3 regions of the Oribacterium sp. HCP3S3_B9 genome follow, and region 3 is predicted to be linked to each of the others. Evidence: predicted binding sites of a transcription regulator. Region 3 holds the regulator's gene; each other region holds the start of a gene.
The links. The regulator Rex, encoded in region 3, represses fermentation and respiration genes when NADH is low (regulators of the CRP and FNR family bind a similar motif). The targets are predictions, from matches to a motif close to ATTGTTAANTANTTAACAAT.
Positions count from the first base shown of each region.

Region 1: a site for Rex is predicted at 3,217-3,236, ahead of rsxC (electron transport complex subunit RsxC). Genes of this name have one in related genera too.
Region 2: a site for Rex is predicted at 9,294-9,313, ahead of gap (type I glyceraldehyde-3-phosphate dehydrogenase). Genes of this name have one in related genera too.

Region 1 is NZ_JBQHVY010000010.1:18,302-29,261, forward strand. Features, by position in the region: gene ACTNC3_RS06510 (DUF4349 domain-containing protein) at 1-455, shown strand, start outside; gene glmS (glutamine--fructose-6-phosphate transaminase (isomerizing)) at 1,189-3,027, shown strand; gene rsxC (electron transport complex subunit RsxC) at 3,352-4,740, shown strand; gene ACTNC3_RS06525 (RnfABCDGE type electron transport complex subunit D) at 4,740-5,693, shown strand; gene ACTNC3_RS06530 (FMN-binding protein) at 5,690-6,298, shown strand; gene rsxE (electron transport complex subunit RsxE) at 6,312-7,001, shown strand; gene ACTNC3_RS06540 (electron transport complex protein RnfA) at 7,004-7,618, shown strand; gene ACTNC3_RS06545 (RnfABCDGE type electron transport complex subunit B) at 7,635-8,537, shown strand; gene ACTNC3_RS06550 (hypothetical protein) at 8,801-9,361, shown strand; gene ACTNC3_RS06555 (hypothetical protein) at 9,377-9,901, shown strand; gene ACTNC3_RS06560 (V-type ATP synthase subunit A) at 9,927-10,960, shown strand, end outside.
Region 2 is NZ_JBQHVY010000008.1:76,902-87,861, forward strand. Features, by position in the region: gene ACTNC3_RS06015 (sugar-binding transcriptional regulator) at 1-482, shown strand, start outside; gene lsrK (autoinducer-2 kinase) at 516-2,078, shown strand; gene ACTNC3_RS06025 (cupin domain-containing protein) at 2,156-2,506, shown strand; gene ACTNC3_RS06030 (homoserine O-succinyltransferase) at 2,685-3,686, opposite strand; SAM riboswitch class I at 3,873-3,977, shown strand; gene metK (methionine adenosyltransferase) at 4,138-5,196, shown strand; gene ACTNC3_RS06040 (hypothetical protein) at 5,198-5,902, shown strand; gene tpiA (triose-phosphate isomerase) at 6,043-6,792, opposite strand; gene ACTNC3_RS06050 (phosphoglycerate kinase) at 6,866-8,086, opposite strand; gene gap (type I glyceraldehyde-3-phosphate dehydrogenase) at 8,171-9,184, opposite strand; gene ACTNC3_RS06060 (Na/Pi cotransporter family protein) at 9,361-10,960, opposite strand, start outside.
Region 3 is NZ_JBQHVY010000002.1:215,639-226,598, forward strand. Features, by position in the region: gene ACTNC3_RS02350 (YebC/PmpR family DNA-binding transcriptional regulator) at 1-263, opposite strand, end outside; gene ACTNC3_RS02355 (NAD(P)H-hydrate dehydratase) at 403-1,365, opposite strand; gene acpS (holo-ACP synthase) at 1,307-1,723, opposite strand; gene ACTNC3_RS02365 (redox-sensing transcriptional repressor Rex) at 1,725-2,381, opposite strand; partial or broken gene ACTNC3_RS02370 (M20/M25/M40 family metallo-hydrolase) at 2,699-3,385, shown strand; gene ACTNC3_RS02375 (adenylosuccinate synthase) at 3,527-4,813, opposite strand; gene ACTNC3_RS02380 (phosphate ABC transporter substrate-binding protein) at 4,940-5,125, opposite strand; gene ACTNC3_RS02385 (GNAT family N-acetyltransferase) at 5,308-5,943, opposite strand; gene ACTNC3_RS02390 (M28 family peptidase) at 5,956-7,965, opposite strand; gene purB (adenylosuccinate lyase) at 8,246-9,682, opposite strand; gene dapB (4-hydroxy-tetrahydrodipicolinate reductase) at 9,857-10,621, opposite strand; gene dapA (4-hydroxy-tetrahydrodipicolinate synthase) at 10,830-10,960, opposite strand, start outside.

The DNA of each region.
Region 1 (10,960 bases), on a different contig from region 3:
TGGCGAAGGCCGAATCCGTCGACGCCGTCATCGCCATCGAACAACGCCTGTCGGAGATCCGCTACCAGCTCGACAGCTTCGAATCCGACCTCCGCCGCTACGATAACCAGGTCGATTACTCCACGGTCACGGTCGATGTCAGCGAAACCACCGTCCTCACCGCCTCGGAAAAGAGCGGCTTCTGGAGCCGTGTACAGGCAAACCTCGAATCGAACCTCGAAGACCTCGGTGACGCCGTCACCAGCTTCCTCATCTGGTTCCTGGCGAGCATCCCGGTACTCCTCGTCCTCGCGATCCTCTTTTTCATTATTTACCGCATCGTGAAGGCCATCCGCAGCCGCAGGAAAACCAGAAAATCTGAAAAAGTAAACCCGAACATAGCGGACAAGGTTGCTCCACCAGTAAATTCATCTGAAGAAAGCATTGATCACGAAAACCGAAGGACCGATAACTAAAGCGCAGTACTACGAGGTCGGTGTTACTGTTCAAGCGTAGTTAAGTCAAGACGTGGCTCGGCGGACGGCAGCCGGAAGCCATACGAAGAGACCGTGTGAAATCAAGCCGGGTCCCCTTAGCGGCACTTGGTACATTTTCCTTAGCACCCTCTGCAACGCTGAGTTTTCATGAAGAAAACTCAGCGATTGCAGAGGGCCTAGTGCCGCTTAGGGTCCCCGGCTTAGATTTCACCGGTCTCGTAGTACTGTGTTTTCGGCTGTTGTCCGCCGAGCCACGTCTGAACAGTACTGTGTTTCTGTTGCCGTTCTCCGGGGTATGGGCACCGGGCATGATTGCACACCGCCTTGCCGCAGACCTCATTTTGTGCTATAGTTTGCGGCAAATGGATCCTTCCGTCTGGAGACCGGTGATCCATTAGCGCCAGGACCGTAAAGGTCGACGAGGATGACAGTCATCGAAAGACTCGGCGGATGCTGTCACGGAGTAGTGATCGTAAGAGGAAAAAGAAAAAGCGGAATCAACACCGTAACAGAAGTTTCCCCACACTGAACAACACCCATACATCCACAGGGCATGCACGCTGCATGCCCCTGTTCTGTACCCACCGCAGCGGCACTGCATGCTATGCGGGCAGCAGAAACACCCGGCAGACCTCCCGGTGATGCCCGCCCTGCTTTCCTGTGCAGAACGCCCGTCGGATGCATGCGTCTGATCAGTGAGAGGAGATTTTTTATGTGTGGAATTGTAGGATATGTAGGACAGCAGCAGGCAGCACCAATTCTTCTGAACGGCCTTTCGAAGCTCGAGTACAGAGGCTATGACTCAGCCGGCATCGCCGTGCGGAACGAGCAGGGCGAGATCGAGGTCGTGAAGGCAAAGGGACGCCTGAAGAATCTGATGGAGAAGACGAACGACGGCAAGGCGATGAAGGGCACCACCGGCATCGGCCACACCCGCTGGGCGACCCATGGCGAGCCATCCGAGACCAACGCCCACCCGCATATGAGCTTTCATCATAAGGTGGTCGCGGTTCACAACGGCATCATCGAAAACTTCCAGGAAATCAAGGATAAGCTCCTGAAGAAGGGCTATCAGTTCTACAGCCAGACCGATACCGAGGTCGCCGTCAACCTCGTGGACTACTACTATGAAAAGTACGGACAGGGACCGATCGACGCGATCGCACGGGCAATGATGCGGATCCGCGGCTCCTATGCCCTCGAATTCATGTTCATGGACTGCCCGGGGGAGATCTACGTCGCCCGGAAGGACGCACCGATGATCATCGGCGTCGAAGAGGGCGAGACCTATGTCGCCTCCGATGTACCGGCGATTCTCAAGTACTGCAAGAACGTGTACTACATCGACAATTCCGAGATCGCGAAGCTCACCGCCGGAAAGGCAGAGTTCTTCAATCTCGATCAGGAGCCGGTCGAAAAGGAGCTCGTCGAGATCAAGATGGATGCGCAGGCCGCCGAAAAGGGTGGCTTCGAGCATTTCATGATGAAGGAGATCTATGAGCAGCCGAAGGCTGTCCGTGATACGATCACTTCCGTCGTAAAGGATGGTCACATCGATCTGTCCCCCGTCGGCCTCAGTGATGAGGAGATCCAGAAGATTTCGCAGATTTACATCGTCGCGTGTGGCTCTGCCTACCATGTCGGTGTCGTGACACAGTACGTGATGGAGGGCCTCGCCCGGATCCCGGTGCGTGTCGAGCTCGCGTCCGAGTTCCGTTACCGAAACCCGATCCTCGATCCGAACGGCCTCGTAATCATCATCAGCCAGTCCGGTGAGACGGCCGATTCGCTGGCCGCACTTCGTGAAGCGAAGGCACGCGGCATCCGGACCCTCGGCATCGTCAATGTCGTCGGTTCCTCCATCGCACGCGAGGCGGATAACGTGTTCTATACCCTCGCCGGACCGGAGATCGCGGTCGCTACGACGAAGGCATACTCCACCCAGCTCATCGCCGGCTACACCCTCGCCATCGAATTTGCGAAGGTACGGGGCGAGCTCGAGGAGGCGCGCTATGCGGAGCTCATCACAGAGCTTGGAACACTGCCGGAGAAGATCGAGCGCATCCTGCTCGATAAGGAGCGTATCCAGTGGTTCGCCGCGAAGCAGGCCAATGCGAAGGACGTGTTCTTCATCGGCCGTGGCATCGACTATGCGATCGGACTCGAGGGCTCGCTCAAGCTGAAGGAGATCAGCTATATCCACTCTGAGGCCTATGCGGCCGGTGAGCTGAAGCACGGCACCATCTCCCTGATCGAGAAGGGCATCCTGGTGGTCGGCATCCTGACCCAGCCGGAGCTCTTCGAAAAGACCGTGTCGAACATGGTCGAAGTGAAATCCCGTGGCGGCTACCTCATGGGCCTCACAAGCTATGGAAACTACAGCATCGAGGATACCGCAGACTTCACCGTCTACGTACCATCGACGGACCCGTACTTCGCGACCAGCCTCGCCGTCGTACCGCTCCAGCTGCTCGCCTACTATGTGAGCGTCGCCAAGGGCCTCGACGTCGATAAACCGAGAAACCTCGCGAAATCCGTCACCGTGGAGTGAGCTGAGCCGAAGCACGGTCCCGTCTCACCATCGGATTTCAAGAACCGAGCGCTCGGAATCCGCATGCGTGCAGTTCCGCTGCTTCGCATGCAGAAGAAAGCAGCGGTAAATCTTTAAGAAAAAGTCACCAGACCGGAGAAAAACTCCGAGTTGGTGACTTTTTCCAGATATTGACAAATTTTTGTTCATTATGTCATTATTTTAACAAATTTTTTGTTAAAAACATGCACAAAAAGGCGTACATTCGAAGAAAATTCGTTGTCGAGCCTCGCGAATTTGATATAATATATCAGTCTATGATTTTATTTTAGGAGGTATGTGAACATGGGTGTTACCACTTTTAAAGGTGGCGTCCATCCCTATGACGGCAAGGATCTCGCCAAGGATCAGGCGATCGTCGAGCTGAAGCCACAGGGACTCATGGTCTATCCGCTTTCTCAGCATATCGGTGCACCGGCGAAGCCGGTTGTAGCGAAGGGGGATCGTGTCCTCGTCGGACAGAAGATCGCTGAGGCTGGTGGATTTATTTCCGCACCTGTCATCTGCTCTGTATCAGGTACTGTAAAGAGTATCGAGAAGAAGCTGACGGCCGGCGGAGCCATGGTAGACGCAATTGTAGTAGAGAACGACCAGCAGTATGAAGCGATCGAGGGTTTCGGTCAGGCGAGAGACTATACGAAGCTCACGCGTGACGAGATCGTGAATATCGTAAAGGAAGCCGGTATCGTCGGACTGGGCGGAGCAGGATTCCCTACCTCCGTGAAGCTGGCACCGAAGAACATCGATAAGATCGATTATTTCCTCGTAAACGGTGCCGAGTGTGAGCCTTACCTCACCTCCGACTATCGCATCATGCTCGAGGAGCCGGAGAAGATCATCGGCGGCCTCAAGGTCATCCTTTCGATTTTCCCGAACGCGAAGGGCGTAATCGGTATCGAGGACAACAAGCCAGAGGCTGTCCGCACGATGACGGAAGCCGCAAAGGGCGAGTCCAACATCGAGGTTGTGTCACTGAAGACCAAGTATCCGCAGGGTGGTGAGCGCCAGCTGATCTATGCGATCACGGGTCGTAAGATCAACTCCGGTATGCTTCCGGCAGACGCAGGCTGCGTCGTGGACAATGCTGCCACCATGCTCGCCATCTATGAGGCCGTTTGTGAATCGAAGCCGCTCGTTTCGAGAATCCTCACCGTCACCGGTGATGCGATGGCAAAGCCGGGCAACTTCCGCGTGCCGACCGGTATGAACTACCAGGAGATCGTGGATCAGGCCGGTGGCTTCAAGACCGAACCGGAGAAGATCGTCTGCGGTGGACCGATGATGGGTATTCCGCTCTTTAAGCTGGATATCCCGGTAGCGAAGAACTCGAGCTCCATCCTGGCATTCGCACATGATCAGGTTTCCCATGAGCCGACCACAGCCTGCATCGGCTGCGGTCGCTGTGTTTCCGCATGCCCGGAGAACCTCATGCCGACCATGATGTTCAAGGCTGCACTGAAGAAGGATACCGCCCGCTTCACAGTGCTCGAGGGCATGGAGTGTCTCGAGTGTGGTGCCTGCGCATATGTATGCCCGGCGAAGCGTCCGCTCACCCAGGGCTTCAAGGAGATGAAGCGCCGTGTCGGTGCGGAGCGTAGAGCTGCCGCTGCAAAGGCAAAGGCTGAAGCAGAGGCGAAGGCCGCTGAGAAGAAAGCGGAGGAGGTACAGAAATAATGAGTAAGCTTTTAAATCTTTCCTCAAATCCGCATATTCGTGACAACGTAACGACTGCGGAAATCATGCGCGATGTCTTCATCGCCCTGATTCCGACGACCCTGTACGGTATCATCCAGTGGGGCTTCAACGCTGCACTCGTATGTATCCTGACGGTCGCTGCTGCTGTAATTTCCGAGCTTGTGTATGAGAAGTGCATGAAGCTGCCGATCACCATCAAGGACTGGTCCGCTGCAGTTACAGGTCTCATCCTCGCACTCAACTGCCCGCCGAATATCCCGGCATGGATTCCATGCCTCGGTGCTGTCTTTGCCATCATCATCGTAAAGCAGCTCTATGGCGGCCTCGGTAAGAACTTCATGAACCCGGCACTCGCTGCCAGATGCTTCCTGCTGATTTCCTTCGCAGGTAAGATGACCAGCTTCACCGGTGTCGGCGCAGATGCACTTTCCGGTGCAACCCCGCTTGCCTTCATGAAGACAAATCCAGACGCGATTGCAAAGATCGACCTCGGTGCTGCCTTCCTCGGACGTATCCCTGGAACCATCGGTGAGGTTTCGAAGCTCTGCGTACTGATCGGTGCAGCCTACCTCATCATCCGTAAGGTGATTTCTCCGAAGATCCCGCTGATCTACATCGGAACCGTTGCCGTATTCACGTTGCTTTTCGGTGGTCACGGCTTCGACCTTTACTATCTCGCCTGTGAGCTCTGCGCCGGTGGACTGATCTTCGGTGCATTCTTCATGGCGACGGACTATGTTACATCCCCGATCACCCCGCTCGGCCAGATCATCTTCGCGATTATGCTTGGTATCCTGACCGGACTGTTCCGTCTCTTCGGCGGCTCCGCAGAGGGTGTTTCCTATGCCATCATCATCTGCAACATCCTCGTGCCGATGATCAATGTGCATACCGTACCGAAGGCTTTCGGAAAGGAGGGCGCTAAGAAATGAAGAAGGATTCATTTATGAAGGACGCGCTTGTCCTTTCACTGATTACACTGATTTCCGGCTGCTGCCTCGGTGGTGCCTACGGCCTGACGAAGCAGAAGATCTATGAGATCAATATGGCTTCCACCATCGCATCCTACAAGCAGGTTATGCCGGCAGAGGAGTACGATGATGAAACCTATGCAGATGCCCTCACCACCGCACAGAGCGATGGAAAGATCGCAGCCGATAATGGCGGCGCTTCCCTGATTTCTGTCGTCGCTGCGAAGGATGCATCCGGTGCAGAAACCGGCTACATCGTCAAGGGCTCAGCCGCTGGTTACGGTGGAAGTGTCATCGTCGTCGTCGGTGTCGATGCAGACCTCAAGGTAACCGGTATTTCCTTCCCGGAAACACTTCCGGAGACGGCAGGTCTCGGTCAGAAGGCTACAGAGCCTGCATTCTATGAGCAGTTTGCCGGCAAGGGCACGAAGCTCTCTGTAAAGAAGGGCGGCGGTGCCGGTGAGGATGAAATCGATGCAATTTCAGGTGCGACCATCACCTCGACCGCGGTTACGAACACGGTCAATGCCGCTACTGAATTTGTTCAGGATTACATCCTTAAGTGAAGGAGGATAGAAGATGAATAAATATGTAGAAAGAATTTATAACGGTATCGTTAAAGAAAATCCTACCTTCATCATGATGCTTGGTATGTGTCCTACGCTGGCAACCACCACGAGTGCGACCAACGCGATCGGCATGGGTCTTTCCACGACCGCCGTACTGGTCATGTCCAACATGCTCATTTCCGCTATTCGTAAGGTGATTCCTGGTCGTATGCGTCTTCCGAGTGAGATCGTCGTCGTTGCATCGCTCGTAACCGTCGTACAGCTCCTCATGCAGGCCTATACGCCGGATGTTTACAGCGCGCTCGGTATCTATATCCCGCTGATCGTCGTAAACTGTATCATCCTCGGACGTGCAGAGTCCTTTGCGCTGTTCAATACGCCGATCCTGTCCTTCTTCGATGGACTCGGAATGGGTCTCGGCTTCACCTTCGCACTCGTTGCGCTCGGTGCATTCCGTGAGATCCTCGGTGCAGGCTCCATCTTCGGCTTCCAGATCATCCCGGATGATTTCCATATCGGTATGATGGTTCTGGCTCCGGGTGCGTTCCTGGTGCTCGCTTTCCTTACCGCGATCCAGAACAAGCTGGGCCTTCCGTCTGCAACCAACGGCGGACAGGAGTCAAACGAATTTGTAACCTCCGGCGATGTGTTCGGTGCATATAACCAGAGCACAGATGCCGCTGACGTGAAGGAGGCATGAGTATGGTAGATCTTCTGTTAATTGCAATTAAATATTCTCTTGTTTCCAACGTCGTTCTGTCTCAGTTCCTCGGAATCTGTGCCTTCCTCGGTGTATCGAAGAAGTCCTCCGCTTCCAAAGGTATGGGCGCTGCCGTTATCTTCGTTACGGTACTGGCATCGATCGTTTCCCACCTGATCTATGTGGGCATCATGAGCGCAAGCTCCCCGATCTGTAAGGCACTGGGCATCAAGGATGGTCTCGATTTCCTGAACACCATCGTCTTCATCCTGCTCATCGCCGCACTCGTGCAGCTGGTTGAGATGTTCATGAAGAAGAACATGAAGAGCCTCTATGATGCGCTCGGTGTTTACCTTCCGCTGATCACCACGAACTGCGCCGTACTCGGTGTTGCACTGAACAACGTAAGCTATGGCTTCAACATGATCGAGTGTATCGTATACGCACTCGGCATCGGTATCGGCTTCGCCCTCGCCATTCTCCTCCTTTCTTATGTTCGTGAGAATGTGCTCGAGGATAACAAGGACATCCCGCGTTCCTTCCAGGGCGCACCGATCGTTCTTCTGACGGCGTGCCTGATGTCCATGGCATTCTTCGGATTCCAGGGTCTGATCTGATAGGAGGGTAGAGAAAATGGTATTATTTGTCGTTGTTGCTGCCATCCTGGTCGGCGCTGTCGGTTTAGTCATCGGCATCTTCCTGGGCGTGGCTTCCGAGAAGTTTAAGGTTGAAGTAGATGAGCGTGAAGCGAAGGTCAGAGACTGTCTGCCAGGTAACAACTGCGGTGCCTGCGGATTCCCGGGCTGTGATGGCTGTGCGAAGGCCATCGCAAGCGGTGAAGCTGCCGTCACCCAGTGTCCGGTTGGTGGTGCTGCGGTCGCTGAGAAGATCGCTGAGGTGATGGGTGTCAAGGCGGAGCCGATCGACGAGTCCAGCAAGATGGTCGCGTTCGTACGCTGCCAGGGTGACTGCTCGAAGGCGAAGCAGGCATACCACTATTCCGGTATCGCAGACTGTTCCGATCTTGCGGTCGTACCAAACGGTTCCGAGAAAGAGTGTGCATTCAGCTGCTGTGGTTACGGTACCTGCGTGAAGGCCTGTGCATTCGATGCGATCCACATCGTAAACGGTGTCGCTGTCGTCGATAAGGAGAAGTGTGTGGCCTGTGGTGCCTGCATGAAGGCCTGCCCGAAGCACATCATCGATCTCGTTCCGTATAAGAAGAAGCATAACGTTGCCTGCCAGAACCATCTGAAGGGCAAGGCGGTCAAGGATGCCTGCGCGACCGGATGTATCGCCTGCGGTATGTGCGAGCGTAACTGTCCGTTCGATGGTATCCATATCGTGAATGATCTTGCAGTGATGAACGAGAACTGTAAGGACTGCGGTATCTGTGCCCAGAAGTGTCCGACCGGTGCCATCACTGGTAAGCGCCCGGTGGTCAAGAAGCCGGCTGCTCCGACCGCTCCGAAGGCTGCAGAGACTGCACCGACGCCGAAGGCCGCTGAAACAGAGGCTACGAAGCCGGAAGCATAAATATGTATAGAAGAGAGTCTGTGTCTTTTATGACACAGGCTCTTTTTTGTATGTATTAAATAGACATGCTGTATGATAAGATACAAGATGTTGATCCTATCGAAGTTCAGGTACTATAGTTTCCGAAAATAGATAGTAAAAAAGGAAGAAATCTCCGAAATATTAAAATCACATAAAGAATCTTTACTAATAAATTTTTAACAATTATAATTATCTGAATTGGGATTACCAAAATATTAACATTGCATACAAGGAGGAGGCCTATGGAATTACAGATTCAGGATCTGGTTACATCGATTCGCAAAGAGGGTGTCGATGCAGCAAACGCTGAAGCTGACTCTATCATTGCGGAAGCCCGTAAAAAAGCAGACGCAATTATTTCCGATGCAAAGGCAGAAGCTGCTGCTGCGAAAGCAGGCGCAGAAAAGGAAATCGGAGTCATGAAGGAAAGTGCCGCTGTCAGTGCAGAGCAGGCAAAGCGTGACGCCATGCTCTCGTTTAAGACGGAGGTTCAGAAGGAATACGAGAAGCTTCTGAAGAACGATATCCGCAAGGAACTGCCCGGTGCCGCGCTGGGTAAGCTGATTCGTGCCGCACTGGCGGGCGAGGATGTGGCGCAGTACAGCGCAGAGGTCGCTGCTGTATCCGATGAGCTGAAGGCAGAGCTCGCCGACGAGGTTCGAAACGGCCTCGAGATCAAGCCGACCAGAGGCGTCAATGCCGGTTTCCGTCTGGCAGCCAAGGATGGATCAGGATACTTCGACTGTACCGATGATGCGATCGCAGAGATGATGATGCCGTACTTCAGAAACCTTGAAATCTGATAGGAGGTACTGCTCATGGCTTCGCATTATTATTATCTGATATCGAGCCTGCCGGAACTCCGGAGTGACGGAGATATGCCACTCAGCTATCAGGAATTTCTTGATTTATGTGAATCCACCGTCAGCCGTGGCACGTATAAGCTCTTATCGGAGCTCACACTGAACTCGGCGGAGGGCCCGCTCGTAAAGGAGTGGAACCAGGTGTACGGTGCGATGACGAAGGAGCTGAATTATCAGCGTAGCATGAAGCTCGGAAAGAGCTATCCTGCACCTTCCACGAAGGATTACGTGACGGCACAGGTCGTCGGCTCCGCACTTACCGCGAAGAATCCTCTGGAGGCAGAGCAGATCATGCTGGATTTCTCATTCCAGCAGCTGGATCAGCTGGTAGGTCTTCATATGTTTGATGACTATGTACTGTTCGGCTATGCGCTGAAGCTGAAGCTGCTCGAACGTCAGAGAAGCTTCGAACACGAGAAGGGTCAGGCCGAGTTCCGCCGCCTGCTCCGTGTCGTGCAGCAGCGCGTTTACAGTTTGTAACAAGTAGAAATATCGGGAGACATTTATGGAAACAATAACAGGACATGTAACTGGCATTAACAGTAACATGGCAAATGTAAGCTTCGACGGTGCCGTCCGTAAGAACGAGGTAGGCTATATCCTCGTCGACGGAAAGCGCCTGAAGGGTGAGGTCATTCGTATCAATAACGGAATCGCCAGTATGCAGATTTATGAGATGTCAAATGGCATCAAGGTCGGTGATCCGGTCGAGTTTACCGGTGAGCTGATGAGTGTTGATCTGGGTCCGGGACTTCTGACACAGATCTATGATGGACTTCAGAACCCGCTTCCGGAGCTTGCAGAGCAGTGTGGCTTCTTCCTGCAGAGAGGTGTATACCTCGACGCGATCCCGGATAAGGACTGGGAATTCACACCGAGCGTAAAGGCAGGGGACAGCGTTGTGGCCGGTGATACCATCGGAACCGTTCCGGAGGGTATCTTCACCCACCATATCATGGTTCCGTTCACCCTGAAGGGGGATGACTGGACCGTAAAGTCCATCAAGGAAAAGGGAACGTATAATGTACGTGCCACCATCTGCGTCATCGAGAACAGCCTCGGTGAGCAGAAGGAGCTCAGCATGGTGATCACGCAGCCGATCAAGCAGCCGATCAAGTGCTACGCAGAGAGACTTCGTCCGGATGAGCCGCTGATCATGCAGCTTCGTTGTGTCGATACCTTCCTGCCGATCGCAAAGGGCGGTACCTTCTGCGTACCTGGTCCGTTCGGCGCAGGCAAGACCGTTCTTCAGCACATGGAGGCGAAGAACGGAGAAGCTGATATCGTAATCGTCGCTGCCTGCGGAGAGCGTGCCGGTGAGGTCGTTGAAATCCTGAAGGAATTCCCGGAGCTGGATGATCCGCGTACCGGTCGTTCCCTGATGGAGAGAACCATCATCATCTGTAATACCTCTTCGATGCCGGTTGCCGCACGAGAAGCATCCTGCTATACCGCAGTAACCCTCGCAGAGTATTATCGTCAGATGGGTCTCAATGTTCTTCTTCTGGCAGACTCTACCTCCCGCTGGGCCCAGGCCAT
Region 2 (10,960 bases), on a different contig from region 3:
AGTCCAGTATCTTCAACGCCCGCCTGCATCTGATTCCGAGTCCGCTGATTCTGAGCTCTTCCTCTATCATGGAAGAACTGAAAAAGGAAAGTGATATCCAGCGCATCGCAAACATGGCCATGATTTCTGATTTCACTGTCGTTGGCATCGGTGGCATGGACACCAGTGCTGCCACCATCATCAAAAACGCCATCCTGACGCCGGATGACTACCTGTTTCTGCAGAAGCAGGGCGCCGTGGGGGATATTTTAAGTCACTTCATCGACATCCACGGACATCTCATCGACAGTGACCTCGAGAAGCGCCTGATGAGTCCTCCGCTGACCAAGATCGAGAACTTCAACAATGTCATCGGTGTCGCCGGTGGCCCGCATAAAATCGAAGCGATCTACGCCACCCTGATGGGCAGCTATCTCGACGTCCTGATCACAGATGAGGACACGGCTGCCGCTATTCTGGAGCTTTATCAAAGCAAACAATAATCATATATTTCGAAAGAAAGGATGGTTTATCAAATGAAGAAATATTTAATGGCGATCGATGCCGGAACCGGAAGCGTACGTGCGGTTCTCTTCGATGTAGAGGGAAACCAGATCGGCTGCTCTCAGCATGAGTGGACGCATAACGAAGACCCTCGTTTTCCAGGAAGCATGGACTTCGACTGGACCTTCAACTGGAAACTGGCCAGCAGCTGTGTTCGGAACGTCCTCGCCGAAACCGGCATCGATCCTGCAGACATCGCAGCGATTTCGACCACCTGCATGCGTGAGGGTATCCTCCTGTACGATCAGGACGGAAACGAGATCTGGGCCTGCGCCAATGTCGACGCCCGCAGCACAGATGAAGTCGCGGAGCTGATTCGGATGGATCCGGATCTGGAGCTTGCGCTGTATAAGAAGTCCGGTCAAAGCTATGCGCTCAATGCGATTCCTCGTATTCTGTGGGTTAAGAACAATCTCCCGGAGATTTACGAAAAGACCGCAAAGGTCGGCATGTTTAACGACTGGCTGATTTACAAGCTGACCGGCGTACTCGCTGTCGAGCCGAGTAACGGATCGACCACCGGTCTCCTGGATCTGCAGACACGTACATGGGATACCGACATCGCCGCAAAGTGTCATCTGCGCACTGACATCTTCCCGGACGTTCTGGAATGCGGATCGATTGCAGGTGCCGTCACCGCAAAGGGCGCTGCCGAAACCGGTCTCGCAGAGGGGACACCGGTCGTCGTCGGCGGTGGTGACTGTCAGCTCGGCACCATCGGTGTCGGCGCATGCAAGCCGGGCGAAGCCGCGGTATTCGGTGGCAGCTTCTGGCAGTATGAATTTAATACCGACAGCGGAAAGACCGATCCATACGGACGCGTCCGTGTAAACTGTCATGCCGTACCCGGCGTATGGCAGTACGAGGCGCTCGCCTTTAAACCAGGCCTCGTGATGCGCTGGTTCCGCGATGGCTTCTGTCAGGAGGAAAAGAGAAAAGCAAAGGAGATCGGTGACGATCCGTATAACCTGATGAACCGTGAAGCCGAGAAGATCCCGGCTGGATGCTATGGCATGATGTGCTGCTTCAGTGATGTGATGAACTTCATCAACTGGAAGCATGCCGCGCCGACCTTCACAAACTTCGAGCTTTTACCAGAGAAGTTTAACAAGTATACCTTCTACCGCTCCATCCTGGAAAATACCGCGATGCTGGTGAAAGGACATATCGAGCTCGTAAAGGAAGCCACCGGAAACGAGCCGGACAAGCTGATCTTCGCCGGCGGTGCATCCGTAAGTGATTTATGGTCGCAGATTCTCGCCGATGTCACCGGAAAGACGGTGGTTACACCGGTCGTGAAGGAGGCAACTGCCCTCGGCGCAGCCATCTTGGCCGGCTATGGCGTCGGGATCTATCCTTCTATCGCTGAAGGCGCTGCCCGCTGCGCAAAGATCGATAAAACCTTTACACCGAACCTCGAAAATAAAAAGATCTACGATGAGATGTATCCGGTATGGCGGGAGGTCTACAAGGCAAACCTCGCACTCTGCGATCGAAAGCTCACGAAGAATATGTGGATCGCGCCAGGCCTGTAAGCAGTACCTGATTCGTATAAAACATTTAAGTGAAACTCAGATTCAGAGTTCACAAGAAGAAAAGAAAGGAAATAGACATGTTTGTAGTAAATGAGAAAGATTTTGAATACCGTTTCGGTGACAGCGGCCCGAAGTATCTGATGAAGGGACCTCGCATGAACTATGCACTGGTTCAGTTCCAGCCGGGGCAGGATTTCCAGGCACACTATCATAATGTCATGGAAGAGAACTTCTATATCTTAGAGGGAAAAGTCGATATCGTGGTTGACGGCGTCTGCCACACCTTAAGCGAAGGCGATTTCATCCATATCGAGCCAGGTGAGGTGCACTATGTAAAGAACGCCTACGATCAGACGGTTAAGATGGTTTCTACCCTTGCACCTTTCCAGGAAGTGGATAAGGTCAATGTAGATAATCCTGTATGCTGATGTCTGAATATCCATATCTGTATATTTATTTCTAAAGAAAACGGAGGCTGTCCATCAGGACTTGCCTCCATTTTTCATTGTCTTAATGTATGTATACTGCAAAGATGGTGCACAGCATCATGCGATGCCGTTCTGAACTCCTGTCCATATACGCACAGTGCCCGATTCAGGATCTGATTCAGGACTTCTTGCCGGCCATCATGATCGTATCACGCTCTTCTACATGGTCGCCCTTCAGATAGCTGTCTGCCTGTACCGGTGACAGCTCATGAAGATCATACGGGGTCTCCTGGTACACGAAGTTCAGCCAGTTCGTGTAGGTGCAGTTCGAGGTCGAACGCCAGCTGAGGATGGGTTCCTTTGACGGATCATCATCCTCATAGTAGCCGACCGGGAGCTTCGGATCGAGGCCCTTCTTCACATCGCGTTTATACTCCTTATCGAGGTCGTACTTATCATACTCGGAGTGGCCGGTGATGAAGATCTGACGGCTCGAGCAGGCGAGGATCATATAGCTGCCGCCCTCTTCCGGCTTCACCGCTTCCGCGACGACGTAAAGCTCTGGATTCTTCCGTACCGCCTCCTCATCGATGCCCGTATAGCGGGAGATCGGCACATTGAAATAATCATCCATGCCGCGCATGATCATCTTCTTCCGGTGGAGCACCTTCTGACGATAGATCCCGGAAAGCTTTTCCGGGAGCAGACGCTTCTCGATGCCATAATGATAGTAGAGTCCGGCCTGCGCCCCCCAGCAGATGTGAAAGGTCGAGAAGACATGGGTCTCGGACCACTTCATGATTTCCGTAAGCTCCGGCCAGTACTCCACCTCCTCGAACGGAAGCTTCTCGACCGGTGCGCCGGTGATGATCAGACCATCGAAGTACTCCTGCTCCACCTGGTCCAGGGTCACATAGAACTTATTGAGATGAGAGGCGTCGGTATGCTTCGACTCGTGGGTCGCCACGGTCATAAAGGTGATCTCTGTCTGAATCGGGAAGTTCGACAGCACGCGGAGGATATCGAGCTCCGTGTCCTCCTTCAGCGGCATCAGGTTCAGAATCGCGATCCTAAGCGGTCGGATCTCCTGAGACTGCGCTCGCTTCTCATCCATCACAAAGATGTTCTCGTTCTCCAGGATATGCTTCGCAGGTAAATCATTCTGTACTTTAATCGGCATAGGGTACCTCGTTTATGTTTATGATCAGACCAGTATAGGCGATTTATGAATGAAAATGTACAGGAAAATGTATTTTCATGCAAATAAATGAAACTGAACCAAATTATATCTCGAAATCCTATTGCACACAACCAAAACTCATGCTATAGTACTATCCGCACTTGAGAAATCGGTGCGCAATTTCATAACTTATTCAGAGACGGTGGAGCTACATAGGAGCGATGAAGCCGCAGCAACCCCGGAAACGGAAGGTGCTAACCTGAGCGAACGTTTTGTTTCGAGCAATAAGATGCGGATTTTCAGCCTGTCGATTGTTCGGCAGGCTTTTTTATACATCAGTCCCCTGCCGGGAGACTCGTTCATCGAACATTCCGGCACCGTGCTTCACAGCGACTGATCCGCAAAAGACACTTCGAAACACCATTTGGCTTACGCCAGAAAGGATTTACACATGTTATTTTCATCAGAGCAGGTATCCAACGGGCATCCGGATAAGATCTGTGATCAGATTTCCGATGCCATCGTAACCGACATTCTGCAGCACGATGAGCTCAGCCGTATCGCAGCCGAGACCATCATCAAGGATTACGAAATCACCGTGATGGGTGAGATCACTTCCAACTATGAGCCGGATTACGACAAGCTGATCCGCGATGTACTCCGCAACATCGGTCTCACCGATGTCGAGAAGTACAACATCCGTTACCTGATTTCCAGACAGTCCCCGGACATCGCGATGGGTGTTGATAACGACGGTGCCGGCGACCAGGGTATGATGTTCGGCTATGCGACGAACGAGACCGCGGAGATGCTGCCGATTCCATACGTTCTTTCCACGAAGGCGCTGCTCAAGCTGCGTGCCTACAACCTGAAGGACGGCTTCCGGAAGTTTCGTCCGGATGCGAAGGCACAGGTATCCTTCGATTATGATACTCACCGCATCGACACCTTCCTGATCTCCACCCAGCATGCCGAGGAGACCTCTCTCGACGAGGTACGTGAGATCGTTTCCGGCATCATGAAGGAAACCGCAGAGGAGATGGGCCTCAACACCGACTTCCGTGTGCTGGTGAATCCGACTGGCCGCTTCGTTCTCGGTTCCTCCTTCGCCGATTCCGGTCTGACCGGTCGTAAGATCATCGCCGACACCTATGGTGGAGCCGCACATCACGGCGGCGGAGCCTTCTCCGGTAAGGATCCGAGTAAGGTCGATCGTTCCGCTGCCTATATGGCACGTAAGATCGCCCGCGACATCGTAAACGCCGGCAAGGCGGATCGCTGCGAGGTACAGCTGGCCTACGCGATCGGCGTCGCAGAGCCGGTTTCCGTATATGTCGACTGCTTCGGTACCGAAAAGCAGGATCGTAATACCATCTGGGAGGAAATCAAGCACAACTATGACCTGACTCCGAAGGGCATCACCCGTGCGCTGGATCTCCGCCACGTAGATTACAACCTGGTATCCAGCTACGGTCACTTCGGCAAGTCCGAGCTTCCATGGGAGAAGTAACTTGTCCCAGATGAAGTCAAAAGAAAAGACACTCTGGCATGATGGTCTTCAGTACGATCTGCTCCTCGGCATCGTCCTGGAGCTGATCGTACTTTTCGTTTCCATCCTCTTCTGGCATATGCAGTTCCCGAAGCTGGCCATCGCGAAGGCAGCGGTCCTGAACCTCCTGTATCTCGTGCTGGCACTCCCACTGCTCGTCGGCATCTTCGGGCTCTCGGCACGGTCGATGGAAAACACCTTCTGGACCCGGCTCCTCACACAGCTCGCGTGGCCGGCACTCCTTGCCGGTGTCCTCGCCGCCCTCATCCTCTGCCTGATCCCGCCCTACTGCTCCGGCAGTACGAAGCCGAAGCAGTATATGCAGATCGATCAGGGCATCGACGAAAACATGCTGGCCGACCTGCAGCAGCTCTTCCCGGAGACCATCCTGCCGACTGCCGGTGATGTCTCCTACCAGTACTATAAGTACACGAGTATCCTCGAGAACAGCCTGCACATAAGCCTCGGCGAGACGCTCGACGAAGCCAGCTTTCAGCGTGAAGCTGCCCGCATCGATGCTCTGCCGATGCTTACATCCGGCACCCGCACGGAAGGCGAGAACATCACGCTCATCGATCTCCAGACCCCGGAGGGTCTCCTCCTGCACCTGAGCCTCGACGCCGCCTGCCACCGCATCATTTACTCTGCCAGCTGCCAGCAGTACTGATCTTAAGAATTTCGTAAGGGGGTCTGACCCCATTACGAAATCCTTACGAAATCCTTAAGCCGGCCGTAAGGGGGTCTGACCCCATAAAAATGACCCCATAAAAAAACGGAACCTTCAGCGGTTCCGTTTTTTTGTATGGATTACTTATTGTAGTTTACGATGGTGCCGAAGTCCGGCTTCAGAGATGCGCCGCCGATCAGTCCGCCATCGATATCCGGCTGTGCGAGGAGCTCCTTGCAGTTGCCGGCATTCATGGATCCACCATACTGGATGCGGATCGCCTCTGAGGTATCAGTGTCATAGATCTCACCGATGGTCTCACGGATCGCCTTACATACCTCTTCAGCCTGTGCGGAGGTCGCCGTCTTACCGGTTCCGATCGCCCAGATCGGCTCGTACGCGATAACGACACCCTTCGCCTGATCAGCGCTTACGCCCTGGAATGCGATCTTGATCTGCATACGGATCCAGTCCTCAGTGATGCCCTGCTCTCTCTGCTCGAGGGACTCACCACAGCATACGATCGGCTTCAGACCCTTCTCAAGTGCCTTCAGAAGCTTCTTATTGATGTCCTCGTCGGTCTCATGGAAGTAGCCTCTTCTCTCGGAATGGCCCATGATCACGTACTCTACGCCCGCATCGACGAGCATGTCTGCAGAAATCTCACCGGTGTATGCACCCTTATCCTCGAAATACAGGTTCTCTGCGCCTACATGTACATTGCTGCCCTTTACAGCATTGACCACTGGTACGAGGTCGATAGCTGGTACACAGTACACAACGTCCACGTCCTCATTCTGCACAAGTGGCTTTAATGTCTCGACGAGCTTCAACGCCTCAGAAGGAACCATGTTCATCTTCCAGTTACCGGCAATAATCTTCTTTCTCATATAGATACCTCTTTCTAAGATGATGAAAAAAAGCCGGAGGCACTCCCACGGAAGGCCTCCGGCCACAGTTCAATTAGTTCTTATCGTCTGCTGCAGCAACACCCGGAAGCTCCTTACCCTCAAGGAACTCAAGGGAAGCGCCACCACCCGTAGAGATATGGCTCATCTTATCGCCATAGCCGAGCTGGTTAACCGCAGCTGCAGAATCACCGCCACCGATGATGGTTGTCGCATCGGTATCTGCGAGTGCCTTCGCAACGGCCTTCGTACCAGCCGCAAGGGTCGGGTTCTCGAATACACCCATCGGTCCGTTCCATACAACGGTCTTTGCGGACTTTACAGCCTCTGCATAGAGCTCAGCAGTCTTCGGTCCGATATCCATGCCCATCTTGCCAGCCGGAATCTTGTCAATGTCTACAACCTCTGTATCGATCGGTCCATCGATCGGATCTGGGAAGTGATCGGTGATGACGGCATCTACCGGAAGAAGAAGCTTCTTACCAAGCTGCTCTGCCTTTGCAATCATCTCCTTGCAGTAGTCAAGCTTCGTCTCATCGCAGAGAGAAGAACCGATCTCGTAGCCCTGTGCCTTTGTGAAGGTGAATGCCATACCACCACCGATGATGAGGGTATCGCACTTCTCAAGGAGGTTCGAGATAACATTCAGCTTATCTGCAACCTTCGCACCGCCGAGGATCGCTACGAAAGGACGTACCGGATTCTCAACCGCCTGGCCGAGGAACTGGATCTCCTTCTGCATCAGGTAGCCGACCACATGCGGGCCATTGATGTACTTGGTAACACCAACATTGGAGCAGTGTGCTCTATGTGCAGTACCAAATGCATCATTTACGAATACATCTGCGAGAGAAGCCAGATCCTGTGAGAATGCATCACCATTCTTGGTCTCCTCTGCTCTGTAACGAGTATTCTCGAGAAGAATCACATCACCGTCCTTCATCTCTGCAACGGCTGCTCTTGCGTTTGCGCCGACAACCTCAGGATCTGCTGCAAACTTTACTTCCTGGCCGAGAAGCTCGGAAAGTCTCTTTGCAACCGGAGCGAGGGTCTTGGAAGGCTTATCCTCCTCTGTCTTCACCTTACCGAGGTGGGAGCAGAGAATCACCTTGCCACCGTCCGCGATCAGCTTCTTGATGGTCGGAAGTGCAGCGACGAGTCTGTTCTCGTCGGTGATCACACCATTCTTCAGAGGAACGTTGAAGTCGCATCTGCAAAGGACGCGCTTGCCCTTTACATCGATATCATCCACTGTTAACTTGTTTAAACCTGCCATAATAAATCTCCTTTTATAAAAAGAGGCCAGGCCCATGAAGGCCGGACCTCTTTAAAGTCATATCCCTATATATTCTGAGAGGAATTAGTCAGCAATCAGAGAACCGAAGTACTTGATTGTTCTAACCATCTGAGATGTGTAGGAGTTCTCGTTGTCATACCATGAAACAACCTGTACAAGAGTCTTGCCGTTGCCCATCGGGAGAACCTTGGTCTGAGTAGCATCGAAGATGGAACCAGCCATGGAGTTGATGATATCGGAAGATACGATCTCGTCAGTGTTGTACTCGAAGGACTCAGTCTCCTCAGCCTTCATCTGAGCGTTAACCTCATCAGCGGTTACTTCCTTAGCAACAACTGCATCAAGGATGGTAGTGGAACCTGTAGCTACAGGAACACGCTGAGCAGCACCGTTCAGCTTGCCATCAAGCTCTGGAAGAACGAGGCCGATTGCCTTTGCTGCACCGGAGGATGCAGGAGTGATGTTCTGAGCACCTGCTCTGGAACGACGAAGGTTGCCCTTTCTCTGCGGTCCATCAAGGATCATCTGATCGCCAGTGTAAGCGTGTACAGTGGTCATGAAGCCGGACTCGATCGGAGCGAGGTCGTTAAGAGCCTTTGCCATCGGAGCGAGGCAGTTGGTGGTGCAGGATGCAGCGGAGATGATCTGATCATCAGCTGTAAGAGTCTTGTGGTTTACGTTGTAAACGATGGTCTTCAGATCCTTACCAGCAGGTGCAGAGATCACAACGTGCTTAGCACCAGCGTTGATGTGTGCCATGGACTTCTCCTTAGAGCAGTAGAAACCTGTGCACTCAAGAACTACGTCGATGTCAAGATCCTTCCAAGGAAGGTTTGCAGCATCCTTCTCCTTGTAGATCTCGATCTCCTTGCCATTTACGATGATGGAGTGATCGGTAGCCTCTACAGTACCGTTGTATCTGCCGTGGGTCGTATCATACTTAAGAAGGTATGCAAGCATCTCCGGGCTGGTCAGATCGTTGATTGCTACAACATCATAACCCTCAGCCTGGAACATCTGTCTGAATGCGAGACGACCGATACGGCCGAAACCATTAATCGCAACTCTTACTGCCATAATAATATCCTCCTGATATTTTAATGAAATAAATGGTTACATAAACATTTCCATTAGCATCTGTTATTGTATGCTATCAAATGTCTTTTTGCAAGTACAAAACAGTGATTTTGTGAAAAATTTCACAGTAAATATACAAATTGGCCGATGCCCCTACGGGCACCGGCCAGAGCAGATTACTGCAACATAGATTTTACATAGCCCGCGATGTTGTCGGCGTGGTCCGAAATACGCTCGAGGTCACCGATGACATCGAGGAAGGCCACACCTGCGGAGGTACTGCACTTGCCCTCGCTGAGACGCTGCATGTGATGCTCACGCATCTCACGCTCCATCCTGTCCACGATATCCTCGGAGCGCTTCGTATCGATGACTTCATCGATGCTGTTATCTTCGAGTGCATTGATGGACAGGCTGAAGCTTGCCTGCGCCTGCTGTCCGATCTTCTGAAGATCCTGGATACCCTTTTCTGTGAAGTGCACGCCGTTGTCGAAGATATATTTCGCCTTTTCGACGATGTTCTCTGCATGATCACCGACACGCTCCATATCCGTCAGTGTATTCAGCATCCGGGTTACCTCAAACTTCTGACGCTCGCTGAGGGACAGCTGGTCGATCTTGATGAGATAATTCGTGAGAAGTCCCGTCATATGGTCGATCAGCTTCTCCCGATCATGCACATCCTGAATCAGCTTCTCGTCTCCGCTCTCCAGTGCACCACAGGCGTCGTTGATATTGACCGCGACGACACGGCCGAGGTTGACGACCTCGCTTTGGGTCGCCGCCAGGGCGATCGCCGGGGACTCCAGGATACGCTCATCGAGATGGCGGCGGAGACGCTGCTCTTCGATGTTCACCTTATCCTCTGCGGTCTGTGCGCCTTCGGCGACGGTTTTCTCCGGAACGAATGCGCCGGAAAGCTTCACAAGAAGATCACCGAACGGATAAAGCACGAGTGTACAGCACACATTAAAAATCGTATGGAAGATCGAAATCTCCACCGGCGTAAGCATGCCGTTGAAGAACTGCGGCACTGCGAAGGAGGCTGCAAAAATCAGTACTCCGAACATCACAGCACCCGCCACGTTAAACAGCAGGTGAATGCAGGCAGCCCGCTTCGCTGTGCGGCTGGTACCCGTCGCGGAAATCACCGCCGTCACGCAGGTACCGATGTTCTGTCCGAGGGTGATATAGAAGCCGGAGGCTCTCGGAACCGCTCCTGCAAGCGCCAGGGTCTGCAGGATAGAAACCGAAGCAGCGGAGGACTGGATGATACCGGTCACGACGGCACCGACCAGGATGCCCAGGATCGGATTTCCGCCGATCGCACGGAACGCATCGGAAAAGATCGGTGAATCCGCATATGGGGATACCGCACCCGACATGAACTCGAGGCCGATGAAGATGAAGCCGACACCGATACAGAAATTACCGATCAGGTCATCACTGCCCTTCTTGCCAAACAGGATACGGAACGCACCGATGGCGATCAGTACCGGTGCAAAGAAATCCGGCTTCAGCACCGTCAGCATATCGCTCGAAATCTGTGTCAGCGATACCATCCAGGCCGTGATCGTCGTACCGATATTCGCACCCATGATGATTCCGACCGCCTGTGAAAGATTCATGATGCCGGCATTTACGAAGCCAACGACCATGACCGTCGTCGCAGATGACGACTGCACCAGTGCCGTGATCGTCGCACCGAGCACCACCGCCATAAAGCGGTTCTTCGTCACGATGTCCAGGAATCCCGAGATCCGGTTACCTGCCGCC
Region 3 (10,960 bases):
TCGTACTGAAGCTCCTCGAAGTTATCCGCATCCATGGATCCGGCTGCCTTCTTGATACCGCTGTTGATGGTGTCGTTCGGCATGTTGTTTGCCTTTGCCTTCGCGATGACAGCAGCGAGCTTGGAGTTGTTAGCTGGGTCAGGTCCACCGGCCTTTACAGCCAGTGCGAGCTCATGGCCGATCATGGTGAAAATTTTGCCCTTTGCGGCATCATTCTTTTCCTTCTTAGCACGGATGTTTGAAAACTTGGAATGTCCTGACATAATACTCTCCTCAATTACATATATAAAATTGATCGATGTTTAAATCAAACTCTAGTACTATAACGTAAAAACGGCGTAGAATCAAGCTTTTCTGACATGTTTGCATCTTAGAACGGCGGGCGGGTCGCAGGAATCATCTTCACGCATGCATCACGATTCCGAGCATGTCCGCCGTTTCCCTGGCGAGTACGCCGTGGGTTCCGTGGATATTTGCGGCCTGTCGTCCGGCTTCTGCATGGAGCAGGACGCCGGTGACGGCTGCGTCGAAGGCCATCCTGCGCCAACGCGTACGCTGTTCTTCTGGCGGGACTTCGTTCAGTGCGTCGATTCGGTCGGCGCGCAGGACGGCATAGACGCCGGCGATGGCACCGGACAGGACGTCGCCGGAGCCGCCTTTACTGAGGGCCGGGCTCGCCTCCAGGTTCTGGAAGGCGTGTCCGTCGGCATCCAGGACGATGGTTTCCGAGCCCTTCATCACGGTTATGGTGCCATGTGCCGCGGCCAATGCTTCCGCCGCGTGGGCCGGGCACTGAAGGATCTCCTGCAGCGAAACCGCAGAGAGGCGCGCCATCTCCATCGGGTGTGGCGTGACGACCACCGGGATCTGCCGTGCGATCTGGTCGACGAGCTGCATGAGCTCCGGACGGACGCTCAGGATATTGAGGCCGTCTGCGTCGATCAGCAGAAGCGGGAATTTCCCAAGCCATTTCGACGGCGTTGCATCACACTGCGCTGCGATGGCCTGCAGCAGCTCGCGAACGAGCGTCACGCTCAGCGCCTCGGTGCCGAGACCTGGCCCCAGCACGAGGATGTCCGCCCAGGAGACATTGGCCTCGGACAGGACCCGGAAATTACTGTCCGAATCGTAGCCGGTGAAGATCGCCTCCGGAAGCAGGGACTGCACGATGAGGCGGTTCGACGCAGGGGTCAGGATGCGCACGAGGCCGGCGCCGCTGCGATAGGCGGCGAGACCGGCGAGGTAAGCGGCACCACACATGCCCTCCGAGCCGGCGGCCACGAGGATCTTTCCGTAGGTTCCCTTATTACTGTCGCTCCGGCGTGCCGGAATCTTCTTGAGATAGGTCGTCTTGTCTGTGTCCATCTGTGCCCTCCAGTATGGCAAATGCGATGACGAGCTCCTTCGTGTCGGAGATCGAGACCTGAATCGAGCGTCCGCCCAGCTCGTCATACAGTGTGCGGGCAGCGCCGTGAAGCACGACATAGGGTTTCCCGAGTTCATCCCGGAGCACCTCGACGTCGATCGGGCGGAAGCCGCGGAAGCCGGTGCCGAAGCACTTCGCGACCGCCTCCTTACATGCAAAATCACCGGCAAGCATGGAATCTCTTCCAGATGCCTGCCGGCGCTCATGATCCGTAAAAATACGAGTCTCCGTGCCTGTTCGCCGGGTACTCTCGATACGGCTGATTTCCAGGATGTCGGTGCCGATACCGATCACCATCTTATGCCTCGTCCTCCGCTTCTTTCCGTCCGTAGGCTTCACCCATACGGTAGCTGAGACGCATCAGCGACTCGGAGAGATGCACGTTCTCGATGACGACATCATCCGGAACCTCGAGATCGACGTGCGCGAAGTTCCAGATACCAACGACGCCGTCGGCGATCAGCTGCTCGACTACCTTCACGGCCGGTGTCTTCGGGATGCAGACCGCTGCCATCTTGACATTGGATGCCTTCACGACCTCATCGATCTTCTCCATCGGAAGCACCTCAACATCGCCTACCCGGGTACCGATAACCGTCGGGTCCTGATCGAAGATAGCTCTTACGATGAAGCCGCGCTTTCGGAAATTTGTATAGTTCGCCAGTGCCTGTCCTAAGTGACCGGCTCCGACGATGATCATCTCATGCTCCTCATCGATGTTCAGGATCTTCGCGATCTCATCATGCAGATTTCGGATGTTGTAGCCGTAGCCCTGCTGACCGAAGCCGCCGAAGTTATTGAGGTCCTGACGGATCTGCGACGCCGTGAGCTTCATCCGCTTACTTAATTCGTTCGACGAAATGCGCTCGATCCCCTGATCCATGAGATCCTCGAGATATCGATAATATCTAGGAAGTCTCTGGATAACCGCCTGTGATATTTCTTTCTTTGCCATGTTAATACGCTCTCCTGTGATATGATTTTGTAGATATTGCATACAAAATCATAGATTTCGTTCTAAATTATACAATCCTGTGAAATAGATGTCAAAGGCAAGTTGTAGAATTCTTAACAATTATATTGTTAAATAAGTATAAATAATAATCTTTTGTTTTCTATATTTTACAAGCACTTCCGCTGCCCTGTATAATGGGCTCATCAAAAAACGGAGGTGCTTTTAATTTGAAGGAAAGATTATTTCAAACGATCGATGGCGTTCGGGAAGAGCTGATCGCGATGGCCGACGATATCTTCGATCACCCGGAAACCGGCATGGAGGAGTTTCATGCCCTTGACGTTCTGACACAGTGGCTTATGCGCGAAGGCTTCGAGGTCGAAACCGGCATTGCGGGTGTCCCGACCGCATTTAAGGCCGTCTTCCACCACAGGAACGGCGGCCCGAACATCGGACTGCTCTGTGAGTATGACGCGCTTCCAGGCCTCGGACACGCCTGCGGTCATCATCTGCAGGGTCCATCCATCCTCGCTGCGGCGAAGGCATTGAAAGAAGCAGACCTGGACCAGGCCTATACCATCACGGTCTACGGAACCCCTGCCGAGGAAAGCATCAGCGGTAAGATCCAGATGATCCGGAACGGCTGCGATTTCACCGATCTCGACGTGGCCTTCATGATGCACGGCGGTCCGAATACGCAGGTGGATGTGAAGTCGCTCGCGAACTCGAAGTATAAGGTAATCTACCACGGCACCAGTGCGCACGCTGCGCTCCGCCCGGAAAAGGGTCGCAGTGCGCTGGATGGCCTCATCCTCGCCTTCCAGGGCGTTGAGTTTTTACGTGAGCACGTCGCATCCGACGTGAAGATCCATTATACAGTCACCAACTGCGGCGGCACACCGGCCAATGTCGTGCCGGCCTATTCGGAGGCGAGCTTCTACGTGCGTTCCTATAACCGCGCTTACCTCGACAACGTCTGCACACGCTTCGAAAAGATTCTCCAGGGCGCGGCGATGATGACCGAAACCGAGGTGGAAATCATCCGCGAGAAGGACATCGTACCCCTTCATCTATACCCACAAAAACGAGGCGCCCATTGCAGTGATGCAATGGGCGCCTCGTTTATACTAGTATTTGTCACGCGATCAGATCTTCGGGGTTCTCTTCAGAATCTCGTGTCTCTCCGGACCATTGGAAACCATAGTGATCGGGGTCTCGATGTGCTTCTCGATGAAGTCGATGTAGTTCTTACAGTTCTCCGGAAGCTCGTCATAGTTCTTGATGCCGCGGATGTCGCAGTTCCAGCCCGGCAGGGTCTCATAGACCGGCTTTGCCTTGTTAAGGAGCGGTGTAACCGGGAAGTCGGTGGTTACCTTACCATCGATCTCATAGCCTACGCAGACCTTGATCTCCTTCAGGTAGCCGAGTACATCGAGGACGGTCAGTGCGACCTCGGTCGCGCTCTGAAGCTGGCAACCATACTTCGAAGCGACGGCATCATACCAGCCGACTCTTCTCGGACGTCCAGTGGTTGCACCGAACTCACCCTTATCGCCACCTCTTCTACGAAGCTCATCTGCCTCCTCACCGAAGAGCTCGGAAACGAAATCACCGGCACCGACTGCGGAGGAATATGCCTTCGTTACAGCGACGATATCCTTGATCTCATATGGAGGGATACCGGCACCGACGGCACCATAGGCTGCGAGTGTGGAGCTGGAGGTTACCATCGGATAGATACCGTGATCCGGATCCTTCATGGTACCGAGCTGACCCTCGAGCAGGACGGTCTTACCTTCCTTCAGTGCCTCACGCAGGAACTTCGAGGTATCGGTCACATACGGTGCGATCATATCTCTCTGACGATGCATCTCCTCGAGGAGCTCGTCGTAGTTGATCTCCGGTGCATGATAAAGCTCACGCAGGATCGCATTCTTGATTTCGATGACCTTGTGCAGACGATCCTGAAGGACCTCCTCATCGAAGAGCTCGCTTACCTGAAGACCGATCTTCGCATACTTGTCAGAGAAGAACGGTGCGATGCCGGACTTCGTGGAGCCATAGCTCTTACCGGCGAGTCTCGCCTCCTCGAGTGTATCGAACAGAACGTGATATGGCATCATAACCTGTGCACGGTTGGATACCAGGATCTTCGGGGTCGGAACGCCGGCGTCGACGATGGACTTCAGCTCTGCACAGAACCTCTCGATATCGAGTGCCACACCATTTCCGAGTACGGATGTGGTGTGATTATAGAATATGCCGCTCGGCATAAGGTGGAGTGAGAAACGACCATAATTGTTGATGATGGTATGGCCGGCATTTGCGCCACCCTGGAAACGTACAACGATATCCGAGGTCTCGGCAAGCACATCGGTGATCTTGCCCTTGCCCTCGTCGCCCCAGTTTGCTCCAACGATTGCTCTTACCATGTGAATCCTCCTAAGGATAGCATCCGTGTATGGATACTATGGATGTTCTTCACCTTTTTGACACAGTCCATCTCGGGCGTCCTCACCCGGATGTATGTGAGAGATTCGTGACCAGAACATCCTGCATTATTTTTTGTTTGTCAGTTTCGTGAACCAGATGAAGATGTAGATCACCACCGGTACGACGACCAGACAGAATAAACAGGCCAGAAGGTACTGGTTCGCTCCGGTCACTGCGAAATACAGTACGGCGACGAGGAGAAACGCGATGATGACCAGTGCGAGAATCGCGAGTATTCGTCTAAGCTCCATGCTCACTACCTCCTGTATCGTGCTTACGCACAGACAAGGTTATTATATCGGGAATACGGCCTGATTTCAAGGGGTCTTGACCTCTCGAGTTTATGGGGTCTGACCCCATTAAATTTTCATAAACCGAATCTAAACAAAAGTTTATGGGGTCAGACCCCCTTACGAAATTCTTAAGATGGCCTCTACTGCACCTCTCGGATGAGGCAGTACTGCTTGAGGTCGAAGTGCTTTTCCATCACGCCGTAAAGCTTGAAGCCGAAATGCTCGTACATGGCGACGTTATGCTCGTTGTGGGTCTCGAGGGACATCATGAGATGATGTGCGTCGGCGTAGGCGATGGCCTCGTCCATGAGGATCGAGGAGATGTGATGATGCTGCTTCTCGGGATCGACGGCGAGGTAGATGATGTGGATGCGCTCCTCCTGGTGGAGTTGGTCGGTCCACTTCTCGTTCAGATAGTCCTTACCGAGCACGAAGTTCCAGAAGGCCCGGAGGCTCGGGTCCTCCTTGATGAGGTACTCGTCGGTCTTCAGATTCGCGCGAAGCTCGGTCAGGTAATAGCGGAAGAAATTATACGGCTCCGACTCGTCGGATACGACCAGGATGCCATTCAGCTCCGGGCTGTCTGCGAAGATTTCGCAGGTCTCGAACATCTCCTCTAGATCACAGTGAAAAAGCTCCGGCAGCAGACGATTCCGTGTATCCTCGTCCGGAATCAGCTTACAGTACAGCGGATCCTTCGCGAAGCAGACCGTCAACAGCCGCTCCAGCTTCGGGATATCTTCCTTTTTTACGCGGTACAATTTGTCACTATCCATAGTAAATCCTGTTTAACATTCCTTTCCATCAGCGATCGCTGAAATCTGTTTCAGGCTCTGGATGATATTGTTTGTTTCCCGTATCATGTATTCGAGATCCGATTTATAGCACTCTTCCTGGTTCTTGCGTACGCGGTTCAGGATGCGAAGCTCCTCCTCGAAATCCACGCTGCCGGCTTCTGCCTTGTGCTTCAGCTTCTGCACCAGCTGGTACAGATTCTCATGATGCACGATCCGTCCGGCTCCCCACTGGAGGCGCTCCTTCGGCTGGCAGAAGACATAGTCGGTGAAGTAGTTAAATACCTCCTCATCGAACTGGAAGGCATAGCAGTTGTTATCGATTTCATAGATGGCATCGAGGGCACCGCGGGCATCGCTCTCCTCGAGGCAGCGGATGGCGTCCTTGATATGCGTGAGGTTCTGCCGTACCGCCTGCTGTGGGAAGAGGACGGTATCCTGCCAGTCGAGGCGTACGAAGGAGTCCTGGGCCTTTCGGAATGCCTTCATCAGGATCTCCGTGCACTCCCCGGCGCGTGATGGTGTCACGCCGGAAGCATTGACCGACGCGATCCAGCGGTACACGGTATGCCCGAGGGCGGCCGCCTCCTTCGTCACGGCATCGAGCTCCGCGCCCAGTTCGCCGACGAGGCCGGCGTAGCGCAGGTCAATGCTTCTGTTCATCGCTTCGAACAGTGCGGAAAAGTCCATCGGCGGGAGGATCAGCTGGTCGAATTTCTGAATCAGCGTGCCGTATAAGAGGTGATGAAAACGGTAGACCGGCTCATGATAATAGGCTTCGTTATCGAACTGCGAGTGATAGTGCGTCTCCATGAAGCTGCTGTCCGTGAACTCGTTTACCATGGACGGGATGCCGGCGATGGCCATCGAGAAGTCGTCGGACATGGTCTGGATCGGCGCATGCACCTCGAGTCCCTCCGGATACGCCGCGGGATCCACCGGGATGTCGGCGACGGCCTGCTCGAGGAAGTGCACGTACTCATAGACGCTGCGCACGGCGTCCTTCGGTCCATGGGCGTGCGCTGGAAGCTCGAAGTTGAAGTCAGCCACGACCCTGCCCTGCCACTCCGGACGGACCTGAAAGACCTGCTGGTAGGCACCGGTCGACCAGTCATACTTCGTGTTCACGATGCCCCACTCTTCCGCCGCCAGCGCCGCGATGACGATGGTCTTCTTCGGCCGGTAGCCGCTGTCGATCAGTGCCTTCGCGATGCCGAACATCATTGCCACCGCCGTATTGTCATCCTGAAAGCCGCTGAAGTAGGAGTCATAGTGGGCCGACAGGAGGATCATCTGCGTCGGATCCTCGCCCGGGATCGTGCCGACGATGTTGTAGGAGCGCTGTTTTTCCGTGACGGTGCTGTCGGCGTCGAGGGTCACCCGGAGTTCCGGTGTCTCCCGGAGTGCCTGCTTCAGCACTGCGGCATCTGAGCGTGACATCGAAAAGGCGGCCGCCTCTGCCGGACCCGCGATATCCTGTGCGTTCAGCGCTTCATCCTGGATCTCCGCGAAGCCGCCCTCCTGCACAGCGATCAACGCGGCGGCACCACGAACATAGGCCTGGTAGACCGGGAAATTGATCCACCACTCGTCGCGCTGATTGATATCCGCGAGGACCAGCTTTCCCTTCACATCCTTCCCCTCGTAGTCAGCTGCCGTGCCCTTCCCGACGTAGACGAGGCCGAATTCCTGCGGCCCGTCGGTCTGAAACGTGGTCTGATAGCCACCGAGCAGCGACCGCAGCCCGACACTGCCATCTGCACGTCGCCATACAAGCTCTGCCTTATGAAACTCCCAGGCATCCACGCAGATCTGATCCTTATGGACGTCCCGGAGACCGATGCGCTCCATCTCCTCCCGCAGTATCTCGCCGGTCGCAAACTCCGCCTTTGATCCTGCCGGCCGGTAGCCGAGCTCCGGATGCGAGCGGAACTGCTCCATCCGCTTCGCCAGCTGATAGGAATATTCTGTATTGATCCATGGAAGGATACTGCTCTTTTCCATACACTTCCCCCTTCACTGCACACCACGTCACAAATCAAAAAGGCCCGGAGGGCCGACAACAGAATCCATACGGAGAGGTCGTGTAAAATCAAGCCGGGTTCCCTTAGCGGCACTTGGTGCCTTTTTCCTTAGCACCCTCTGCAACGCTGAGTTTTCATAAAGAAAACCCAGTGATTGCAGAGGGCCTAGTGCCGCTTAGGGTTCCTGGCTTAGATTTTACCGAGCTCGGAGTACTGTGTTTCTGTTGCCGCCCCTCCGGGCACGGTCTGTTGTAACGGGATCAGACATTGATCTCAGCGGTGAGTCCAAGCACCTCCTTGTTCTTCTCGAGAATCGGGTTGATCACCTCGGTGATGAACTCCTCGGTCTGCTTCGGTGCACGACCGACATAGCGCTCCGGCTGCATGCTGGCCTCGAGATCCTCGAGGGAGAGATGGAAGCTCGGATCTGCCGCGATCAGCTCGAGGAGGTTGTTGTCCTTACCCTCTTCCTTGACGGTCTTACCAGCCTGCATGCTAAGCTGACGGATCTTCTCATGCAGCTCCTGACGATCGCCACCAGCCTTTACCGCATCCATCATGATGTTCTCGGTCGCCATGAATGGCAGCTCCGCCATGAGATGCTTGCGGATAACCTTCGGGTATACCACGAGACCATCGACGACGTTCAGGTAGAGATCGAGGATACCATCGATGGCGAGGAAGCCCTCCGGTACGGACAGACGCTTGTTTGCGGAGTCATCGAGTGTACGCTCGAACCACTGCGTGGAGGATACCAGCATTGGATTCATGAGATCGGAGATCACGTAGTCTGCGAGGGAGGCGATACGCTCGGAACGCATCGGGTTCCGCTTGTAGGCCATCGCACTGGAACCGATCTGGTGCTTCTCGAACGGCTCCTCGACCTCCTTCATATGCTGGAGCATACGGATGTCGTTCGTGAACTTATGCGCGGACTGGGCGATGCCGGCGAGCACGCTGAGAACACGGAAATCGACCTTACGGCTGTAGGTCTGACCGGATACCGGATAGCAGGACGTGAAGCCCATCTTCTCTGCGATCATCTGGTCGAGCTGGCGGCACTTCGCATGGTCGCCGTCGAAGAGCTCGAGGAAGGACGCCTGGGTGCCGGTGGTGCCCTTAGAGCCAAGCAGCTTCAGGGAGCCGAGTACATACTCGAGATCCTCGAGGTCGAGCACGAGCTCGTTCAGCCACAGGGTCGCACGCTTACCAACGGTTGTCGGCTGTGCAGGCTGGAAGTGGGTGTACGCGAGCGTCGGCATATCCTTATACTTCATTGCGAACTTACTGAGCTCGTTGATGACATTGACGAGCTTCTTATGCACGAGCTCGAGCCCCTCCCGCATGATGATGATATCGGTGTTGTCGCCGACATAGCAGGAGGTCGCACCGAGGTGGATGATACCCTTCGCGTTCGGGCACTGTACGCCGTACGCATACACATGGCTCATAACATCGTGACGGACTTCCTTCTCACGTGCCTCTGCCACCTCATAATTGATCTCATCCTGATGTGCCTTCAGCTCATCGATCTGCTCCTTCGTGATGTTGAGGCCCAGCTCATGCTCCGTCTCTGCCAGTGCGATCCAGAGCTTTCTCCAGGTCCGGAACTTGTTGTCCTGTGAGAAAATGTACTGCATCTCCTTCGATGCATAACGTCCTGTCAGTGGGCTTGTGTAACGATTGTATTCCGCCATGTTTTTCTCCTTACCGTAAGCATGTTTTATATTGCAACATCGCTGAGCGCAATGCTGACGACCGAAGTTTATACTTTTTTAATGGGGTCTGACCCCATTAATTTTTCCTAAACAGATTCTAAACTGAAGTTTATGGGGTCAGACCCCTCTGCCTCCCTGAATGTTCCGACCCGTTCAGGCGAGCACATCCTGCATCGAGTACATGCCGGCTGCCTTTCCGTGGAGGAAAAGGGCTGCATTGAGTGCGCCGTTTGCGAAGATCGCTCTCGAGTACGCAGTGTGGTTGAAGGTGATGACCTCATCCTCGCCTGCAAAGATGATATCATGAACCCCCGGCAGTGTGCCACCACGAACGGCACTGATACCGAGCTCCTCGTGCGGACGGGCTGCCTTCCGCTGGGAACGGTCATACACATAGGTCAGCCTGTCATCGAGTGCTTCGTTGACCGCATCTGCCAGTGCCAGTGCGGTACCGGACGGGGCGTCCATCTTGCGATGGTGGTGCTGCTCGACGATCTCGATGTCGAAGCCCTTCTCATAGAGCTTCTGGGCTGCAGTCTTCACGAGCTCCAGGAGCAGATTCACGCCGATCGACATATTCGCACTGCGAAGGATCGGAGCCTTCTCCGCAAGCTTCTGTACACGTGCGATCTGCTCCGCTGAAAGACCGGTTGTGCACTGCACGAGCGCCTTTCCACTCTTCTCCACATAGTCGAGAAGACCGTCGATGGCCGGTGCCACGGAGAAATCGATGATCACATCGAAGTCCTCCTTCACCGCATCGAAGCTGCCATACACCGGAAAGCCGATCGCCGGATCATCGAAGTGATCCTCACGGTCGACACCCGCGACGATCGTCGCATCCTCCATCGCCTTCGCACAGTTGATTACATTTCTGCCCATCGCGCCCATCGCGCCGAATAAAAGAATTCTGGTCATTGTTTTCTCCAATATCGTCACGGTCATCCATGAAGTCCCGGGATTTCACGGGGTCTGACCCCATTAAATTTTTCTAAACTGAATCTAAACAAAAGTTTATGGGGTCAGACCCCTTTCACGAGACCATCTCACTACCATGATTTCATCATCACATATACCACTAAAAAAGGCAGCGGCCTTCACCGAAGGTCACTGCCGAGGAAGTCACTTAAAGGATACCGTACTTCGTCATCTCATCCTTGAGGAGTGCCTTGGTGCTGTCGGTCGCCTCCGTCATCGGGAGACGTAAGGAGCCGACATTCTTACCCATCAGATTCAGGGCCGCCTTGACCGGGATCG